DNA from 2 places in the Vibrio ishigakensis genome. Region 1 is predicted to be linked to the other one. Evidence: predicted binding sites of a transcription regulator. Region 1 holds the regulator's gene; the other holds the start of a gene.

Region 1 (4,698 bases):
TGCTGTTTCACAAGACCTTTCCTCACCCTTCTTCAAAGGAGTGGGTAGTGTTCGTGCACGGCGCAGGCGGCAGTTCTTCCATTTGGTTTAAGCAGATCAAGGCGTACAAAGAGCACTTCAATGTTCTGCTTGTAGACCTTCGCGGTCACGGCAAATCAAATAACCTTCTCGCTGATATCATCAACAAACGCTACACCTTTGAAGCGGTAACCAAGGATATCGTCGCGGTTCTGGATCATCTAAAGATCTCATCAGCCCATTTCGTGGGTATGTCTCTTGGCACCATTATCGTGCGCAACATGGCGGAGATCGCCTCTCATCGTGTTCGCTCTATGGTTTTGGGCGGTGCGGTAACTCGCTTCGATGCTCGTTCTCAATTCCTAGTTAAACTCGGTGACCTGAGTAAGAACTTTATCCCATACATGTGGCTGTATAGCTTGTTTGCATGGATCATCATGCCGCAAAAGGGCCAGGTAGAGTCTCGCCATATGTTTATTCGCGAAGCGCGTAAGCTGTGTCAAAAAGAGTTTAAGCGTTGGTTTAGATTGGCGGCTGAGGTGAACCCTCTGATGCGCTACTTCAAGGAGCGAGAGTTGGATATTCCAACCCTCTATCTGATGGGCGACAAAGACTATATGTTTATTAAGCCGGTTAAAGAGATGGTTTCAGTGCACGAGCACAGTAAGCTGATCGAGATTGAGGATTGCGGCCACGTGTGTAACGTGGAAAAGCCTCAGCAGTTCAACCGCGAGTCCATCGCCTTTATTCAGTCGGTGAGCTAGCCCCGCAGTTCCAGCAAAGGGCAAACTGCCCTTCGTTAACCTCACCACATTCACTACAGGTCCAATCGGCCTGCTCGTCCGCTTCCATATATGCCTTGATAATGGCTTCCGCTTTCTCTTTGTAGGCAGGGTCTAGCAGCCACACATGGGGCTGGGTGGAATCATCCATCGGTAGTTCGCCCTGAAGGCCAAACAAGCCAACACTTCGAACCTCAACAGGTATCTTCTCCGCAAGTAAAAGCTCACTGATAAAGTGAGCTTCGGGTGGATTTTTTGCAATATATATCTTCATCTAAGCGACCGATTGATTGGGTCTTATCTTGTTCATTATCCATTTAGCGATAAGTGGGAACAGGCCCAAGAGTGCAAAGGATGCCAGTACGGTCGGGGATACTATGCCTGCTAGGCTGTCTATCTCAGCAAGTTGAGTACCAGCGTTTAGATAAACCATAGTCCCTGCCAACATACCTAGCTGACTAAATAGGTAGAATTTTGCCACTGAGATTGGGGTCAGACCCATCAAAAGGTTGATCAGGAAGAATGGAAATACTGGAATAAGGCGAAGCGAGAATAGATAAAATGCGCCGTCTTTTTCCACGCCCTTGTTGATGGTATCTAACTTATTACCAAACTTAGCTTGTACCCAGTCGCGAAGCAGGTAGCGAGAGCTTAGGAAAGCCAGAGTCGCACCTATAGTGCTGGCAAACGACACCAATACTAAGCTGGTCCAAAAACCGAATAGAGCGGCACCTAATAACGTCACCACGGCAGCTCCTGGGATAGAAAACGCTGTGATAAAGATGTAACCAATAAAGTAGAGAGCAGCAGACAGAACGAAGTTTTGTTCTATATGAGCGTTTAACGCAGCTTGTTGCGCTTTAGCGTTTTCGAGGGTGAGGTATTGCCCAAAGTTGACCGCAAGTAGAATGATAGCTGCAACCAAAATTACGCCAATTATCAATTTCTTATTCATCGTCCTGACCTAAGTAAGTTCACTTAGCTATAGGGACAGAGTAGGACATAGAAAAATTTCATACAAAATAAAAAACGGCACGTTTATTTACGTACCGTTTGGAATTGATTGGATAATTCGAGCTTGGATGAGGTATCATCCGCTTTCGAAGTTAAGCGTTTAGGTTCTTAACGCTATCGCGTGAGATAAGTTCTGGCTGCATCTCAAATACGCGGCGATCGTGCTCTTTGTCGTTGATACGCTCAAGCAGGATTTCAAATGCTGTCTTACCCACACGACGCTTAGGCTGGTGGATAGTGGTCAGTGGCGGCGCAAAATAAGCGGCTAGGTCGATGTTGTCATAACCGATAACTGAGATATCTTCAGGAACCTTAAGGTCGTGCTGTTGCAGGCGACTGATAAGGCCAAGTGCCATGATGTCGTTAAAGCAGAACACAGAAGTAGGGCGAGTCTCGATTGGCATAGCGGCAAGTCTGTCAGCGGCTTCTACTGCGGTATCACACTCGAAGTTACCCTCAAGGATATATTCAGGATTGAACTCGATGTTCGCTTCAGCAAGGGCACGCTTGTAGCCAGCAACACGCTCGATACAAGCCAGTTTCTCTGCTTGACCAGTTAGACATGCAATCTTGTCGTGACCATTCTCAATCAGGTGTTTCGCAGCAATATAGCCACCTTCTTCAGAGTTATCGATGATCTTATCGGCCATTGATGACTCTGGGCCCCAATCCATAACAACTTTCGGGATGTTAGGGTGTGAGTCCAGCATTTCACGCAGCTCTTCTGTTAGGTCAGAACACATAACCAGAAGTCCATCTACACGCTTTTCAGCCAGCATGCGGATATAGTCGCGCTGCTTCTCGTAGATACCACCAGTGTTACACAGGATCAATGTATAGCCCTGACGGTAGCAATAGCTCTCAACACCATCTACAACCTCAGCAAAGAAAGGGTTAGTAGACTGAGTTACCAGCATGCCGATAGTACGAGTGGAGTTACACTTCAGGCTACGGGCTACCGCACTTGGCGCGTAGTTTAGCTCTTTAACAGCTTTCATTACTCGCTCTTGGGTAGACTCTGCTACGAAGCGCGTCTTGTTAATTACGTGCGAAACTGTGGTCGTCGAAACGCCAGCCAGCTTTGCTACATCTTTGATGGTAGCCATGCTTTACCTTGTAAACCTGAAGAAGTGTAGGGACCTACTTAAGAGTAGTGCAATCGATTGCGGAGGGCAGTCTAGCTAGAAATGCGTCAAGTGACAACGCATTTCTATACAAAATGAGAATTCATCAATCGTTCGCAAGATAGTGACTATCCAGCTCACAAAACGCCACCAAAAGCTCGGCTACAGAGGCGTAAAAACCGAATTCGTCGAACTTGGTGCAGTTTTCTGAAAACTGAGGCACCCAGGTCAGCAAATGTTGTTCGATGAAGGCTTGTTGCTCGGCTAGGGCTACCTCCATATGGGCTTCTTGCTCAAGCTCGTTTGAGCGGATGATGAGATTTCCGAGAAAGTCGAGCTGGATAGCAAGGTGATCCGCCGGCTCGTTGAAGTTCTTATCAACCTGAATGCCTTTTTCCTGCATCAAGGCCGCCATCTCTTGCGCTGGTTTGCCGTTAAGCAGTTTGCTGTCATCGAGATAGATAGAGGCATAAGGAAGTGCCGCATGTTTATCGGAGGTTAGAAACAGCTCACAGAAGTCGGCAGATAACTCTAACTGCGCATCCTCTCTGTCTTGAAGCTTGTTTAGAGACTCGATGACGCCATCAGTGGCTTTCTTTAGCTCTTCGTTTTCAGATAGGCCTTGTAGGAAGCCGCGAACTTGTTGGCTTTGATACGCCTTGAGCTCTTCGTCAGTCAGCTCTTTTGAGAATAGGCTTGAGAACCACCAGTAGATTTCGGCGCGTTGCTCATTGAATTTCTTGATTTCTTGCATTGTAAGATCCAACAAAGGGCGCATCGGCGCCCTTGTAACAAAATTTAACTATATGAATTATGAATCAGTTATTTACTACTGACAAGGTTGCGTATCTTCTGCCACCAAGTACCGAGGGTCTCATGCCAGTAGCGTTCTGTTTGCTCTAGATACTGAGCTTGTGGGGTGTATTTTACCCAAGCCTGTTCAATGTTGGAGTGAGCAAGGTAGTTAGTCGGTGCAGGCACCGGCTCTAGACCCGCCTCATTAAACTCCCCCAGAGCCCGATTCATATGGCTAGCTGAAGTCACTAACACCAGCTTCTTATTGCCAACAAAGCCGGCAGCTTGATGCGCCTCTTCCCAGGTATCTTGCGCGGTTTCAAGCAAGATAATATCAGGCTTAGCAACCCCAAGCGCCAGAGCAACCTGCGCCATCATTCTCGCTTGGCTGATCTCTGTACCGCCTGAATAACCTGAGAGAATCAATTTACTGCCAGGATACATACGCAGAATACGAATACCCTCAGACAGACGCATTAGGGCAGTACGGCTTAACTCAGAAGTGGGTGGGATCTCCGCATCTACAACATGACCACTGCCAAGAACCATCACGTAGTCAATATTCTCAGTGGTCGGCAAGAAGGCAGTGTATTTGCGTTCTAGCGGTTTTAGTAGAGAGGTCGAGATAGGTTGGAACGAGATGGCAAAGATAGAAAACAGTGATATGAAAATGACGATGCAGCCAAACTTATGCTTGCGTGTGAACATCACCAGAGCGAGACCAATGAAGCCAAGAATGAGCATGGCAGGCAGAGGCATCAAAAACGCAGAAATGAGTTTCTTAAGTTCAAACATGATTACAACAATATATCCCTAAATGATTTTAAGTCGAGGTATGCATAATTACGGCTAATAATGCGCCCAGATTGGCCGAAAAAATCGCCATTCAAAGCGCTCCCTCTTTATTCTTCATCTTCTTGTGACACAATACCAAACTTGATTCTATAACCACATGCTCGCCGTGA
Region 2 (4,698 bases), 510 kb from region 1:
GAACTGGTAGGAATACAGTGAACGCTTGAGATACCTTGTGGTAAAGGTCTGCAGCGTGAAGCTCTTCAATGAAGATAGCATCCGCACGACGTAGCAGGTCACAGTACTCTTTCTTGATCTCGCCAAGTACACGTACACCTAGGCCTGGACCTGGGAACGGGTGGCGATAAAGCATGTTGTATGGAAGACCTAGCTCTAGACCGATCTTACGAACTTCATCTTTGAATAGCTCGCGTAGTGGCTCAACAAGACCCATTTCCATATCGTCTGGCAGACCGCCAACGTTATGGTGAGACTTGATTACGTGTGCCTTACCTGTCTTAGATGCGGCTGACTCGATAACGTCTGGGTAGATAGTACCCTGCGCTAGCCACTTAGCATTCTCAAGCTTCTTCGACTCTTCGTCGAATACGTCTACGAATACATGACCAATAGTCTTACGCTTGTCTTCTGGATCAGATTTACCTTCAAGTGCTTTTAGGAAACGCTCTTCAGCATCAACCTTGATGATATTCAGACCGAAGTGGTCACCAAACATCTCCATTACCTGCTCGCCTTCGTTTAGACGCAGTAGACCGTTGTCTACGAATACACAGGTCAGCTTGTCACCGATTGCACGGTGAACCAGCATAGCCACTACAGATGAATCAACACCACCTGATAGACCAAGGATTACTTCATCATCGCCCACTTGTTCTTTGATACGAGCAACAGCATCATCGATAATAGATTGAGAAGTCCAAAGCTTTTCACAACCACACACATTAAGAACGAAGTTCTCAAGCATGCGAGTACCTTGGCGAGTGTGCGTCACCTCAGGGTGGAACTGCACGCCGTAGTATTTCTTCTCTTCGTTTGCCATAGCAGCGTATGGGCAAGTGTCGGTTTCAGCGATCTTGGTGAAGTCTGCTGGGATCTCAACAACCTTGTCACCGTGGCTCATCCAAACGTCTAGAAGGGCGTTACCATCTTCAGCGATAGCATCTTCGATGTTGTGGAAGATAGAAGAATCTTCAACCACTTTAACCTGTGCATAACCGAATTCACGCTCATCAGAACCAGCAACCTTGCCGCCCAATTGCTCAGCCATGGTCTGCATGCCGTAGCACACACCAAGAACTGGCACGCCTGAATCGAATACGTATTGAGGTGCACGTGGAGAGTTCGCTTCCGTTACGCTCTCTGGACCACCAGATAGGATGATGCCATCTGGATTAAATTCACGAATATCAGCTTCTTCTACATCCCAGCTCCAAAGCTCACAGTAAACACCGATTTCACGCACACGACGAGCTACAAGCTGAGTGTACTGAGAACCGAAATCTAGAATCAGAATACGCTGATCGTGGATATTTTTAGTCATTAGAAATCTCGACAATATTAGGTGGATGGAGGCAATCGCCTCCAAAGCTTTAAATAAGTTTCTTAATAAAGTTCTAGGTTACATTTAGCTAAGCTGAGTGGCTTTGTAGCAAGGAGAAGGCGCACAGTTTACAAGTGGTAAATGAGCACCTTCGACGCAGATACAGAGTCACTCAGCAACGATAAATTAACCTAGGCGGTAGTTTGGAGCTTCTTTGGTAATCTGTACGTCATGCACGTGAGACTCATTAAGACCCGCGCCAGAAATACGTACAAACTCAGCCTTGGTGCGCATATCTTCGATAGTTGCGCTACCAGTCAAACCCATGCTTGAGCGTAGGCCACCCATTTGCTGGTGAACGATCTCTTTTAGGCGACCTTTATAAGCGATACGACCTTCGATACCTTCTGGAACCAGCTTGTCAGCTGCGTTATCAGTTTGGAAGTAACGGTCAGAAGAGCCTTGAGACATAGCGCCAAGAGAACCCATGCCACGGTATGCTTTGTAAGAACGACCTTGATAAAGGATAACCTCACCCGGCGCTTCTTCAGTACCTGCGAACATAGAGCCAACCATCACACAAGATGCGCCAGCAACGATAGCTTTACAGATGTCACCAGAGAAACGGATACCGCCATCAGCGATTACTGGGATATCGAACTCAGCTGCAACCTCAGCTGCATCTGCGATAGCCGTTACCTGAGGAACACCAACGCCAGTTACGATGCGAGTGGTACAGATAGAACCAGGGCCGATACCAACCTTAACTGCGCTTACGCCGGCTTCGATAAGAGCACGTGCACCTGCGCCAGTTGCTACGTTACCACCGATAATTTCAAGATCTGGGTAAGCAGCACGAGTTTCGCGGATACGGTTTAGAACGCCTTCAGAGTGACCGTGTGAAGAGTCGATAAGAAGTACGTCAACGCCAGCTTCAACTAGAGCAGCAACGCGCTCTTCGTTACCAGCACCAGCACCAACAGCAGCGCCAACGCGTAGACGGCCGCGCTCATCTTTACATGCGTTTGGTTTACGTTCTGCTTTGTGGAAGTCTTTTGCAGTAATCATACCGCGTAGTTGGAAGTCGTCGTTTACAACAAGCACCTTCTCAACGCGCGCTTCGTGCATCTTCTCTTGAACTTCTTCAGGAGATGCGCCCTCTTTAACCGCAGCTAGGTTTTCCTTCGAGGTCATTACTTCTTGAACTGTCTTAGATAGGTCAGTTACGAAACGAATGTCACGACCAGTGATGATACCTACAAGCTCTTGGCCATCAGTAACAACTGGGAAGCCTGCAAAGCCGTGCTTTTCAGTTAGCTTAAGTACTTCTTCGATAGACATTTCAGGACGAACGGTCACTGGATCAGAAACGATGCCCGCTTCGAAGATCTTAACCTGACGTACCATCTCAGCTTGCGCTTCGATAGACATGTTCTTATGAATAAAACCGATGCCACCCTCTTGTGCCAGGGCAATCGCTAGACGAGCCTCGGTAACGGTATCCATAGATGCAGAGATCATAGGGATGTTCAAGTTGATGTTTTTCGTCAAACGAGTGCGAAGATCGGCAGTGTTTGGGAGAACGGTGGAGTGTGCTGGGACCAATAGTACATCATCAAAGGTCAGCGCTTCTTTGGCAATACGTAGCATTTGCAATATCTCACAACATAGGTGGTTAAAAATAAAGGTATCCAACGCCTAACAGGAAGTTAGTAGATTGAGTTGGATTGATATTGCGGAGGGATTATACGCAGAGCGCAAACGGTTGGCTACTCATTTTTATGATTTTTATTTGCACTCTAAACCTTGATGTGTATTATATTGGCGCTATCCTCCATACTCACGTCTAGCGAGTCCGAATTTGCCCTCCCAGCAAAACAGCAACATCTATACCGTCTCTCGTCTTAACTCTGAAGTCCGCCTGTTACTAGAAAACGAAATGGGTATAGTGTGGCTTATCGGTGAGATCTCTAACTTCTCGGCTCCCGTTTCAGGACACTGGTATCTGACCCTTAAAGATTCCCGCGCACAGGTAAAATGCGCCATGTTCCGTGGCAATAACCGTCGTGTGACATTTAGACCTGAGAATGGAAAACAAGTCTTAGTAAAAGCACGCCTCTCTTTATATGAACCTCGCGGAGATTATCAGCTCATTATCGAGTCGATGCAGCCAGAGGGGGATGGTCGCCTGCAACAAGAGTTTGAGAAGCTTAAGATGCAACTGGCCGCTGAAGGTCTGTTTGCTCAGTCAAACAAACTTCCAATTCCAGAACATCCAAAGCGTATCGGCGTGGTCACCTCTTCTACCGGTGCTGCCCTGCACGATATCTTGCGAGTGCTTAAACGCCGCGATCCAAGCTTGCCTGTAATCATCTACCCTACTCTGGTTCAGGGTGAGCCGGCGGCTTTTCATATTGCTCAGGCGATTGGTCTTGCTAATGAGAGAAACGAGTGCGATGTGCTGATTGTGGGCCGTGGTGGTGGCTCTCTGGAAGATCTGTGGTGTTTCAACCACGAGGTAGTGGCACGCACTATAGCTTCTAGCCAGATCCCTATTATCAGTGCTGTTGGTCATGAAGTGGATGTGACCATAGCAGACTTTGTGGCGGATATGCGCGCAGCCACCCCATCAGCCGCAGCAGAGTTGGTAAGCCGAGACCAAAGCCATAAGAGTGATCAATTAGGCAATAGACGACGCCAATTGCTTTCAGCCATGCAGCAGCAGTTATCTCTGTTTAAGCAGCAGTTGCTGACACAGCAACATAGACTAGAACGTCTACATCCAAAGCATCAACTGCAAGAGCAGAGCCAGCAGCTGGACGAAAAAGAGATGCGCCTCAAGCAGGTTATGCGTGACTTGTTGGCTAGACGTCGTCAGCAGATCCAAAACCTTGAGCATAGACTGCAGCTAAGGTCTCCTGATACCCAGGTTGCGGCATCGAAGCAGAAACTGTCTAGCCTAGAGCAACGCCTGCAAAGCGCCATTCAAAGTCGAATGACCCAAGAGAAATACGCCCTTGGTTTGTTGGCGGAAAAACTGGATGCGGTCAGCCCGCTTGCAACCATGATGCGTGGCTACTCCATCAGCTCGGTAGGTAAAAAGGTGGTCACACAGGCGAGTGAGGTGAAGGTAGAAGATACCCTGACCACTCGATTTGCCGACGGCCAGGTTACCTCAAAGGTTATCTCTGTAGATTAAGCCTTTTGAAACTCGAAGCGAGCTCGAGATTTAGACTTGAGCTCGTTACAACTATGGCAGAAATAACTCGCCGAACCGCAGGCTTGTAGTTTTTCCATCTCCGCATCGCAGTCTGGACAAAAGCCGATCTTTTTAT

The links. The regulator PurR, encoded in region 1, represses purine synthesis genes. The targets are predictions, from matches to a motif close to TNANGNAAACGTTTNCNTNA.
Region 2: a site for PurR is predicted at 3,117-3,136, ahead of guaB (IMP dehydrogenase). Genes of this name have one in related genera too.

Annotation. Positions count from the first base shown of each region.
Region 1 covers NZ_AP024881.1:1,864,324-1,869,021, reverse strand. Annotated here, with positions in the region: gene Pcarn_RS08420 (alpha/beta fold hydrolase) at 1-782, shown strand, start outside; gene Pcarn_RS08415 (DUF7577 domain-containing protein) at 763-1,074, opposite strand; gene Pcarn_RS08410 (TVP38/TMEM64 family protein) at 1,075-1,755, opposite strand; gene purR (HTH-type transcriptional repressor PurR) at 1,907-2,920, opposite strand; gene torD (molecular chaperone TorD) at 3,045-3,692, opposite strand; gene elyC (envelope biogenesis factor ElyC) at 3,761-4,528, opposite strand; gene cmoM (tRNA uridine 5-oxyacetic acid(34) methyltransferase CmoM) at 4,695-4,698, shown strand, end outside.
Region 2 covers NZ_AP024881.1:2,374,475-2,379,172, forward strand. Annotated here, with positions in the region: gene guaA (glutamine-hydrolyzing GMP synthase) at 1-1,363, opposite strand, end outside; gene guaB (IMP dehydrogenase) at 1,550-3,013, opposite strand; gene xseA (exodeoxyribonuclease VII large subunit) at 3,225-4,562, shown strand; gene Pcarn_RS10865 (zinc ribbon domain-containing protein) at 4,559-4,698, opposite strand, start outside.